2 regions of the Blautia producta genome follow, and region 1 is predicted to be linked to the other one. Evidence: predicted binding sites of a transcription regulator. Region 1 holds the regulator's gene; the other holds the start of a gene.

Region 1 (6,039 bases):
GCCTTGCGGTAAAATTTTATGGGAGGCAGTTGAAACATTTCCGGCAGATGAACTGTCTAATAAGCAGAAACATGAAAAACATGTGGAAACGTACGTACGGAAGAAAGGAACCTGTTATGAATGATCTTATAAAAAAAGCGAAGGAGCGGGATGCGGATGCGTTCACGGAACTCATGCAGTCCCAGATGCAGAATATGTACAAAGCTGCCCGCTCACTGCTTTCCAACCAGGAGGACGCTGCAGATGCCATATCGGAAACCATCCTCACCTGCTGGGAGAAAATAGACCAGCTCAGGGAAGAAAGGTATTTCCGTACCTGGATGACCAGAATCCTGATCAACAAATGTAATGATATAAGGAACAAAAAGGAAAATCTTTTTTTCACAGACGAGACGCCTGAAGTGGAAGTAAAAGAAGAGGGTTACAGTGATCTGGAATGGAATGAGGCCCTGGGAATCCTGGATGAGAAATACCGGACCGTGATCGTCCTGTATTATGTGGAAGGCTTTAAAATGTCGGAAATCGCAGAAATCCTGGATATTCCGGAGGCGACTGTGAGGACGAGGATAGCGAGAGCCAGAAAGAAGATGGCAGAGGAATATTATCCGGAGGTGGAAAGGAGAAGACTGATATGAGTATGAGAGAAGATGAAATATTAGAAAAACTCAGACAGGATGTGCAGATTCCGGAAAGGGTACAGCAAAAAGCAGAGGAAGCTTTTGCTTCTATAAAAAAGGATGCCCGGAAAAGGTACGAAGAGGAGAGTATGGCAATGAGAAAAGTAACGGGTAAAGTGCCAAGAAAAAAAATATGGGTCCTTGCAGCCGCGGCCCTTCTTGTCTTTGGAACTGTCACAGCGGGGGCGGCAGCCTATATGCAGTGGAGTCACGGAATGTCAGAGGGGATGAAAGCGGAACCGGATCAAATGCATAAACTGGAAGCGGAAAATATGGCGTCACCTGTGGACAAAAGTGTAAGTGCCCAGGGGATAAAAGTCACGGCAATGCAGAGTATTGTGGATAACTATTACGTACATTTGGCATTTAAGGTGGAGGGCTATGAGCTTGATCAGGGAAAGCAGCCGGATTTTGAAAATGTACAGGTGAAAATTGACGGCAAAGACGCGGCAGACGGAGGATTCAGCATTTCCAGATCCTTTTACAACGGATTGGTGCAGGGAAATGACGGCAGAGCTGTCTATGCGGACGGGACTCCAATCTCTGAGGATGGAATCTTGGAGAGATATGCTCTGGAAGACGGCAGTATGGAGTATGAGATCACTTTGGCAAAAGAAGATGAAAAGGGATACTTTATCGGAAAGCCCATCAGTGTTGAGTTGGAAAATTTGGGTGAGATCACCATAGACGGTTATATACCGGACATAGAAGCTGAGTGGGATTTTGCCTGGACCCTGGGCGGTTCGGATCATGTACGGGAAAGCAGCCCGGACTATGTGCTTGGGGACAGCGGGGCCACTGTAAAGCAGGTAGAAATATCTCCTATTTCCATGAGAGTGGTATATGATTTCCCAAGAAAGCTGACAGAGGAAAAAGGCGTGAATGAGTCAGGGGAAGAGATTGTTTCCCGGACATATGAGGAAGCGCCGTGGCTGACAGGAGTAAAATTAAAAGACGGAACCACATATCTGTATCTGTACCGGGGCCCCGGCAGTTCCGGCTATTTATCGGAAGACAGTGATGAGTATACCCTGACCTATGGAATTGACCGGATACTGGACCCGGATCAGGTGGAGAGCCTTCTGTTCGTAAAATCCTATCCTGAGGGTGAGCAGGTTCTGACTGAGGACAACCTTTATATTGTACCTATTGAATAAATGAAAATCGACTAATATTTCCGATATAATATAACAAAACAGAGGGAATGCTGTTATGTATAGACAGCCCCTCTGTTTTTTTGCATGTCCCTTTTTCTTCATTATTGTTGCAAATTCTGAAACTTTCTAAAAAAAATATAAAGCCCTTGACAAATAAACACGCTGGTGCTATCTTTAGAACATAGATGTTAGCACTCCACACAAACGAGTGCTAACAATGCCGGAAAAGAGACCGGCCTTATCAATGCAAAAGCAGAAAGGAGATAATAATGGACAGTGAACTGGATGAGCGGAAACGAAAGATATTAAAAGCCATTATCCAGACGTATCTGGAGACCGGCGAACCGGTTGGCTCGAGAACTATTTCAAAATACACTGACCTGAATCTCAGCTCTGCAACTATCCGGAACGAGATGTCAGACCTGGAGGAACTGGGGTATATCGTACAGCCCCACACTTCGGCAGGGCGGATTCCCTCAGACGCAGGTTATCGCCTCTATGTGGATGAGCTGATGCGGGAGAAGGAACAGGAAGTTTCGGAAATCAAGGAAATGATGATCGAGCGGACCGACAAAATGGAGAAGGTGCTCAAACAGGTGGTGAAGGTTCTTGCATCCAACACCAACTACGCGACCATGATCACCGGCCCGACCTATCACAGAAACAAATTAAAATTCATTCAGCTTTCCAGAGTGGCTGAGATGCAGCTTCTGGCAGTTCTGGTGATCGAAGGAAATATTGTAAAGAATCATATGATAGCCCTTCAGGAGCCTATGGATGATGACACAATACTGAAGCTGAACCTGCTTCTCAATACCCAGTTAAACGGCCTCACCATTGAGGAGATCAACCTGGGTATGATCACTAAGATGAAAGAACAGGCAGGTATCCACAGCGCTGTTGTGGGAAGCGTCATTGACGCGGTGGCTAATGCCATTGCGGTGGATGAGGATGAGGTGGAGATTTATACCAGCGGGACCACGAATATTTTTAAATATCCGGAGCTGGCAGATACCTCAAAAGCCAGTGAACTGATTTCCGCCTTTGAGGAAAAACAGGAACTGGTAGATTTGGTCAAAGATACCATGAATTCCGAGGAAAATACCGGCATTCAGGTATACATTGGAAATGAAACTCCTGTTAAGACTATGAAAGACTGCAGCGTCGTGACGGCCACATATGATTTGGGAGGCGGTATGCAGGGAACCATCGGTATCATAGGCCCCAAACGTATGGATTACGAAAATGTAGTGGACAATTTAAAAACGCTGAAGACGCAGTTAGACAATATATTTAAGAAAACCTAGAAAGGCGGTACGGATTCGTGTCAGAAGAAAAAGAATTATATGAAGAGATGCAGCCGGATACGGCTTCTGATGAGAAGGCAGAAGAAATCTTAGAGGAAGACGATAAGGCGCTGGCAGAGGAGGCCACCTGTGAAGAGCCCGGTGACGATGATGACCAGGCTGATGAGGAGACAGAAGGCCGGACAGAAGAGCAGGCTGACCAGACAAAAGGCAAGTCATCTGAGAAAAAAGGCTTGTTCGGTAAGAAGAAAAAAGATAAAAAAGATGAAAAAATAGAAGAGCTCACCGATATGGTGAAACGCCAGATGGCAGAGTTCGATAACTTCAGAAAGCGCACAGAGAAGGAGAAAGCCTCCATGTATGAAATCGGCGCGCGTGAAGTGATCGATAAGATTCTTCCGGTTGTTGACAACTTTGAAAGAGGTCTTGCGGCAGTTCCGGAAAATGAAAAAGAAAGTCCCTTTGCTGACGGTATGACAAAGATTTACAAGCAGATGATGACCGTCTTTGAAGAGATCGGCGTAAAGCCTATTGAAGCAGTAGGGCAGGAATTCAATCCGGATTACCACAATGCAGTGATGCATGTGGAGGATGAAGAAGCCGGTGAGAATGTAGTGGTGGAAGAATTCCAGAAAGGCTACCTTTACAAAGACCATGTAGTGAGACACAGCATGGTGAAGGTTGCCAATTAGTTTTAGATGGTGCGCCGAAGGCGCAACCCAAATTCTCCGGCGGGACAGACCGTTGGATTTTATCTCATAGATGAAACGCTTTGGCGGGAGCGTAAAGCCGCTGTGAACAGGAAAAGTAATTGATTTTAAATTCAGGAGGAATTTATCATGGGTAAAATTATAGGTATTGACTTAGGTACAACAAACAGTTGTGTAGGTGTTATGGAAGGCGGACAGCCGGTAGTTATCGCCAATGCAGAGGGCGCAAGAACAACACCGTCCGTAGTAGCTTTTACAAAATCAGGAGAAAGACTGGTAGGTGAGCCGGCAAAACGTCAGGCTGTTACCAATGCAGATAAAACCATCTCTTCCATTAAGAGACATATGGGAACAGATTACAGAGTGACAATTGACGATAAAAAATATTCTCCGCAGGAAATTTCCGCAATGATCCTTCAGAAACTGAAAAGCGACGCGGAAAACTATCTGGGTGAGAAAGTAACAGAGGCAGTTATCACAGTTCCTGCTTACTTCAACGATGCTCAGCGTCAGGCAACAAAAGACGCTGGTAAGATTGCAGGTCTGGAAGTAAAACGTATCATCAACGAGCCTACAGCAGCAGCGCTTGCTTACGGCCTTGACAATGAAAAAGAGCAGAAGATCATGGTATACGACTTAGGCGGTGGTACTTTCGATGTTTCCATCATTGAGATCGGTGACGGCGTTATCGAAGTATTATCCACAGCAGGTGACAACCGTCTGGGCGGCGACGACTTTGACCAGAAAGTTGCAGATTACATGATCGCTGAATTCAAGAAATCCGAAGGCGTAGACCTTTCCGCAGACAAGATGGCAATGCAGAGGATCAAAGAGGCTGCTGAGAAAGCGAAAAAAGAACTTTCCTCAGCAACCACAACCAATATCAACCTGCCGTTTATCAGCATGAACAGCAATGGACCTCTGCACTTTGATATGAACCTGACAAGGGCCAAATTCGATGAATTGACACATGACCTGGTTGAGAGAACAGCAGAGCCGGTTCGCCGTGCACTGTCTGATGCAGGCCTGAATTCTTCCGAACTGGGCCAGGTACTGTTAGTCGGCGGTTCCACACGTATTCCGGCTGTACAGGACAAAGTAAAACAGCTCACAGGCAAAGAGCCAAGCAAGACTCTGAACCCGGATGAGTGTGTAGCTCTGGGTGCTTCCGTACAGGGCGGTAAGCTGGCAGGCGACGCAGGCGCAGGCGATATCCTTCTTCTGGATGTTACTCCGTTGTCCCTGTCCATTGAGACCATGGGCGGTATCGCAACAAGACTGATCGAGAGAAATACAACGATCCCTACTAAGAAGAGCCAGATCTTCTCCACTGCGGCTGATAACCAGACAGCAGTAGATATCAACGTGGTACAGGGTGAGAGACAGTTCGCAAGAGATAACAAATCCCTCGGACAGTTCCGTCTGGATGGAATTCCGCCTGCAAGAAGAGGTGTTCCGCAGATCGAGGTTACTTTTGATATTGATGCCAATGGTATCGTGAATGTATCCGCAAAAGACCTGGGAACAGGCAAAGAGCAGCACATCACCATCACTGCAGGCTCCAACATGTCTGATGATGATATCGACAAAGCAGTCAGAGAGGCTGCTGAGTACGAAGCTCAGGATAAGAAGAGAAAAGAAGCTGTAGACACCAAGAATGACGCTGACGCTATGGTATTCCAGACTGAGAAAGCACTGGAAGAAGCAGGCGACAAGCTGGATGCCAATGACAAGACTGCTGTAGAAGCAGATCTGAACGCATTAAAAGAACTGTTAAACAGCTGTGCAAATACAGAAGAGATCACAGATGCTCAGGTTGCTGACATCAAAGCCGGCAAAGACAAACTGATGGAGAGCGCACAGAAACTCTTTGCTAAGATGTATGAGCAGGCTCAGGCTTCCCAGGGAGCACAGGCAGGTCCTGGTCCGGACGCAGGTGCCGGTACTCAGGGAGGAAATGAAGCATACGGTGATGATGTGGTTGACGGAGACTACAGAGAAGTATAAAATAGCTTTGTCAGTAAATGACTTGGATGGCATGGGGTGTTTACAGCACTCCATGCCTGACTGTATGTTTAGAAAGGGATAAGACCAATGGCAGATAAAAGAGATTACTATGAAGTCTTAGGCGTGGACAAAGGCGCTGACGACGCCACGATCAAAAGCGCATACCGTAAGCTGGCAAAGA
Region 2 (6,039 bases), 1.4 Mb from region 1:
AGATGATAAAAAAATTATCCCAAATGGGCATTTTATTTGCAGCGGCCAGCGGCAGGCAGTATCCCAATCTGCGGAGACTGTTTGAGCCTGTGAAGGATGATATTGCTTATATTTGTGAAAATGGCGCACTTGTGGTATATCAGGGCAGAGTCCTACATAAAGATGTGTTTGACAGGACATTAGGAGATGAGATACTGGAGAGCATACTGGAAAAAGATAGCGCGGAGGCTCTGGTCTCCGGTGAGAGCACATGTTACATCCAGCCAAAGCAGCCGTCCTTTTATGACCATATCGCCAATTTTGTAAAAAATGATGTGACTCTTATGGACAACATTTTCCGTATAGAGGAACCATACCTGAAGATATCAGTGTATGAGGAGGCCGGTGTGGAGAGCATTTACCCTTACTGGAAAGAAAAATTCGGGGAGCGGGCTACGGTTGTCACCTCCGGATTCGCCTGGCTGGACATGATGCCAAAAGGCGCGGATAAGGGAAACGCCATGGGTATACTGCAGCAGAGCCTGAATATAAAACCGGAGGAATGCGCAGCCTTTGGTGACAATTATAATGACCTGGAGATGCTGTCCAGGGTAAAGTACAGCTATGCGGCAGGCGATGCAAAGGAAGCGGTGAAAAATGCGTGCAGAGCAGAAACAAAACGGGTGGAAACCGTTTTAAATAAAATCATTATTAAAGGAGGATATGCAGAATGAACGAATTCAGTGATGAATGCTTACTCACATTTTTACAGAAACAGGGGCAGCTTTTTGCCGAGCCGGTGGCGGAGACTGTGGAGGAGGCTGAGGCCTTCCTGGAAGACTGCATGGCAGTGGTGGTTGATTCCATCGAGGAAGTCAGGGACTATTTTGAGGAAAACGGAATGGATGTAGACGGTATGTCCCTGGATGAGATTGAGGAGGCAAGTGAGGTGTTTCCGCTGCCGAACGGGCAGTATCTGATCGTAGAAGGCTGATGGATGGGAACACCGGCATGGGTTCTTGGAATTGAAAGCCGGCCATAGCGGCGGGGAAAATCCGTATAGTTTTTGAAAAGCCGAAAAAGGGATGATGAGAATCATGACTTTTTCGGCTTTTTGCTTTTTTCATGACCCCGCTTCCTCCTCTTCTGTTTGAGATAGAGCTTGTTTGAAAAATCATTCCCGCACATCTCACGGAAGGCATTTTTCAAACACACTCTGGCATGCCTTGTCCTTTTTGGAAAAATGTATTACAATAGGGAAAAGTTCGGAAAAGAGGAATGAATATGGAAATAGAAAAACTGGTCCGGCGTCAGAGGAGATTTTTCGGAAAAGGCTGTACGATGTCCCGGGCATTCAGAATTCAGGCCCTTGACCGCCTGGAAAAGACTATAAAAAAGAATGAGGGAGAGATCCGCCATGCTTTGTATCAGGATCTCCATAAATCTTCATTTGAGTCTTATATGACAGAGGTGGGGATGGTTTTGAGTGAGTTGTCTTTTGTGAAAAGACATCTGAAAACATGGATGAAGGATAAGACAGTACCAACACCTCTCGCGCAGTTTCCCGCAAAAAGTTTCGTGACACATGAGCCTTACGGAGTGGTCCTGGTGATGGCACCCTGGAACTATCCCTTTATGCTTTGTCTTGACCCGCTGATCGGGGCCATAGCAGCCGGGAACTGCTGTATCCTGAAGCCCTCTGCATATTCGGAACATGTATCAGCCGTGATCGCTAAGATCATCCGTCAGGCATTTCCACCGGAGTTTGTGGCCGTAGTGGAAGGCGGACGGGCAGAGAACCAGGAGCTTTTAGAGCAGCGGTTTGACTATATCTTTTTTACCGGGGGTGTGACGGTGGGCAGGCTGGTCATGGAGAAGGCGGCCCGTTATCTGACACCCGTGACTCTGGAACTGGGCGGCAAGAGTCCCTGTATTGTGGACAGTACCGCTAATTTAAAGATGGCTGCAAAAAGGCTTGTGTTCGGCAAATATCTGAACAGCGGGCAGACCTGTGTGGCACCTGATTATCTGCTTGTGCAGGAATCTGTCAAAGAGGAATTCCTGGTATATGTAAAGCATTATATCCGGCAGATGTTCGGAGAGGCACCTTTGAAAAATCCGGACTATCCCCGGATGATCAATGAGAAGCATTACCGCAGGGTGATGGAACTGCTCAGAGAGGGGCAGATTGAGATCGGCGGGTACGGAGATGAAAAACGTCTTCAGATCGCGCCCACAGTGCTGACCGGGATCACGGAAGAATCGCCTGTTATGCAGGAGGAGATCTTCGGACCGGTGCTTCCGGTGCTGACCTTTAAAGAGACAGCAGAAGCGGTGGGATTTGTGAAAGAGAGGGAAAAGCCGTTGGCCCTGTATCTTTTTACAAGGGATAAGAGGACGGAGAGAAAGGTTCTCAGAAATCTCTCCTTTGGAGGCGGCTGCGTCAATGACACCATCATTCATCTGGCTACCCCGCATATGGGCTTCGGCGGTGTGGGAGGCAGCGGCATGGGGAGCTATCACGGGAGAGAAAGCTTTGAAACCTTCAGTCACAAAAAAAGCGTGGTGAGGAAGTCAGATATGATAGACCTGCCTATCCGTTATCAGCCTTATACAGAGGGAAAAGAGTGGCTGCTCCGCAGATTTTTATAATATTTCAGACAGCGAAAGCGGCTTACAGTTAGTTCAGAAAGGGGAAACATAAGATGTCAAAGAAACCATCAGACAATGAATATTTCTGGAACAGGAGATCCAGAGTTTACGATGACCAGGTGTGGAAGGTCTATAAAAAAGCGTATAAAAAGACAGTGAAGCGCACACTGCCGTACCTGAACCAGGAGGCAAAAGTCCTGGATTTCGGGTGCGGTACAGGCAATACCACTATTCCCATCTCACAGAATGTGAGGGAGATCGTGGCTATTGACACATCAGAGGAGATGATGGAAAAAGCAGTGCAGAAGGCAGCCGGGGAAGGATGCCGGAACATCACATTCTGTCACACGGATCTGATGAATTTCAGCGGTGAACCGGAGAGTTTTGATGTGGTGACAGCTTTTAACGTGCTTTTATATCTGTCAGACCGGGATCAGGTGTTGGAAAAAATATGGTCTCTTCTCAAACCCGGAGGAGTGTTTATCTCCGCTACAGACTGTCTGGGAAGGAATTTTTCAAGGGACTCCGTGAAAAAGTTTGTGAAGAGCAAGCTGCACCTTATGCCCTATGTGGCTTTTGATACACCCATCGGCCTGATGCGGAAGATCCAGAAAAAAGGATTTCTGGTACTGGAAATCGTAAATCTTCACAAAAATCCGCCGAATATTTTTATCGTGGCGCAGAAGATTGATGACAGGGATGATACATAACTGATTTTATAGTTTGTTTATAATTTTAATAAAAATTTGTTAGCACTCACTGAAAATGAGTGCTAATTTTCTCTTGACTTTTCCTCCGCCGGGTATTAATATTATTTTTAGCAGCGGGAAACCGGAGTAAAGTTTTCCGTAATAAAAATAAGAAAACAGAGAAAAGACAAAGGAGATGCATATCATGGCTAACAAGCGTGGTAATTTATCAATCAATAGCGACAATATTTTCCCGATCATCAAGAAATGGTTGTACTCCGACCATGACATTTTCTTCCGTGAGATGATTTCCAATGGATGTGATGCCATTACCAAACTGAAAAAACTGGAGGTTATGGGTGAGTATACATTCCCGGAAGGACACAAGAACAAGATCCAGGTGATCGTGAATCCGGAAGAGAAGACACTGAAATTCATTGATACCGGTCTTGGTATGACCGCTGATGAGGTGGAAGAATATATTACTCAGATCGCATTTTCCGGTGCGACAGAGTTTTTGGAGAAATATAAAGATAAGACTAACGAAGATCAGATCATCGGACATTTCGGTCTGGGATTCTATTCTGCGTTTATGGTAGCTGATGAAGTTCATATTGATACACTTTCCTACAAAGAGGACGCTGTTCCCGTACACTGGGAATGTGACGGCGGCACAGAGTACGAAATCGGAGAGGGAAGCCGCACAGAAGTAGGTACAGAGATCACCCTGTTCTTAAATGAGGATGCACTGGAATTTGCCAACGAATACCGTGCAAGAGAGATCATTGAAAAATACTGCTCCTTCATGCCGGTAGAAATATTCCTGTCAAAGGCCAATGCAGAGCAGGAGTATGAGACCATTGATGAGGCTGATTTAAGAGAGGATGATGTGGTAGTAGAGCACATCCACGAGGAGGCCAAGACAGAGGAGAAGGAGAACGAAAACGGCGAGAAGGAAATCGTTGAGGTTTCTCCTGCCCAGGATAAAGTAAAGATCAATAAACGTCCGGTATCTTTAAGTGACACCCATCCGCTGTGGACAAAACATCCCAACGACTGTACAGACGAGGAATACAAAGATTTCTACAGAAAAGTATTTATGGATTACAAGGAGCCTCTGTTCTGGATCCATCTGAACATGGATTATCCGTTCAACCTGAAAGGTATCCTGTACTTCCCGAAGATCAACATGGAATACGAATCCATTGAGGGAACCATCAAGCTGTACAACAACCAGGTGTTCATCGCAGACAATATCAAAGAAGTGATCCCTGAGTTTTTGATGCTGTTAAAAGGTGTCATTGACTGCCCGGATCTGCCTCTGAACGTATCCAGAAGTGCGCTGCAGAATGACGGATTTGTAAAGAAAATTTCTGAGTATATCAGCAAAAAAGTGGCTGACAAGCTGTCAGGCATGTGCAAGACAGATAGAGAAAACTATGAAAAATATTGGGATGATATCAGCCCGTTCATCAAATTCGGCTGTTTAAAGGATACAAAATTCTCAGAGAGAATGATGGATTACATCCTGTATAAGAATATTGACGGCAAGTATCTGACTCTGGAAGACTGCATCAAAGCCAATGAAAAACCGGAAGAGGCCAAAGAGACTGAGGAAACTGTAGTTGAGGAAACAAAAGAGGAGACTGCAGAGGACAGCAAGAAAGACGAGGAAGAGAAAGAGCCTGAGAAGACAAATATTTACTATGTGACAGATGAGGTACAGCAGAGCCAGTATATTAATATGTTCAGAGAAGAGGGCCAGGATGCTGTCATCATGAAACATAACATTGACTCCCCGTTTATCTCCCATGTAGAGCAGATCAAGGAAAATGTAAGGTTCCTGCGCATTGATGCGGATATCAATGACTCCGTAAAAGAGGATGATGCGGCAGCGCTGGAAGAGGAGACAAAGACCCTTTCAGAACTGTTTAAAAAGGTGCTGAACAAAGAAAACCTGACCGTTAAAGTGGAAAAACTGAAAAATGAAAATGTTTCTTCCATGATGACCGTTTCAGAGGAAAGCCGCCGTATGCAGGAAATGATGAAAATGTATAATATGTACGGTATGGACCCGTCCATGTTCGGCGGACAGGAGACACTGATACTCAATGCCAACAATAAGCTGGTACAGTATGTCCTGGAGAACGGTGATACAGAGAACACAAATGTGATCTGTGAGCAGCTTTATGATCTGGCTGTGCTGAGCCACAGACAGCTCACACCGGAGGAAATGACAAAATTTGTGACACGCAGCAATGATATCATGATGATGCTTGCAAAATAAGATAAAAAGAGTGCGAAATAAATAAGAACGATCATAGTGCAGTTGTGAAAATGATTTTTTACAACTGCACTATTTTGTATTTATGATACCTGCATTTATGAAATTTGCAGCACCCGCAAAGAGGAGATTGTTCGTCTGGACTGCAAAGAAAACTTGGCAGAAAGTGTTGACAAGAAAACTTGGCATGATATAATATAGATGACAAGAAAACTTGGCAAAGAGAGGAAGGTGCCGTTATGGAAAAAAAGGAAGTTTTGGAGCTGGCCAGGAAGAAAAAGAAAGGCTCCATGGATGAATGGGAAACGCAGGTTTCGCAGAAAGGATTCAGTTTTGTGCTGATGGGGATTCTCTTGGTAACTTTGGCGCTGATGATCGTTAAAATTGTGGCAGGGCAGCCCTGGAGCGATGTGTACTGCATATTTTTTGTGAGCA

The links. Region 1 encodes HrcA, which represses chaperone genes, less so after heat shock. Its sites were predicted from a motif close to TGTTAGCACTCNNNNNNNNNGAGTGCTAACA; they were not measured.
Region 2: htpG (molecular chaperone HtpG) is a predicted target of HrcA. The motif match lies at 3,379-3,409, and genes of this name have one in related genera.

The regions. Positions count from the first base shown of each region.
Region 1 is NZ_CP136422.1:1,306,696-1,312,734, forward strand. It holds gene BLCOC_RS05665 (RNA polymerase sigma factor) at 117-635, shown strand; gene BLCOC_RS05670 (DUF4179 domain-containing protein) at 632-1,834, shown strand; gene hrcA (heat-inducible transcriptional repressor HrcA) at 2,104-3,141, shown strand; gene grpE (nucleotide exchange factor GrpE) at 3,159-3,833, shown strand; gene dnaK (molecular chaperone DnaK) at 3,981-5,858, shown strand; gene dnaJ (molecular chaperone DnaJ) at 5,946-6,039, shown strand, end outside.
Region 2 is NZ_CP136422.1:2,684,372-2,690,410, forward strand. It holds gene BLCOC_RS11900 (HAD family hydrolase) at 1-713, shown strand, start outside; gene BLCOC_RS11905 (hypothetical protein) at 710-973, shown strand; gene BLCOC_RS11910 (aldehyde dehydrogenase) at 1,264-2,631, shown strand; gene BLCOC_RS11915 (class I SAM-dependent methyltransferase) at 2,685-3,341, shown strand; gene htpG (molecular chaperone HtpG) at 3,526-5,607, shown strand; gene BLCOC_RS11925 (DUF6442 family protein) at 5,844-6,039, shown strand, end outside.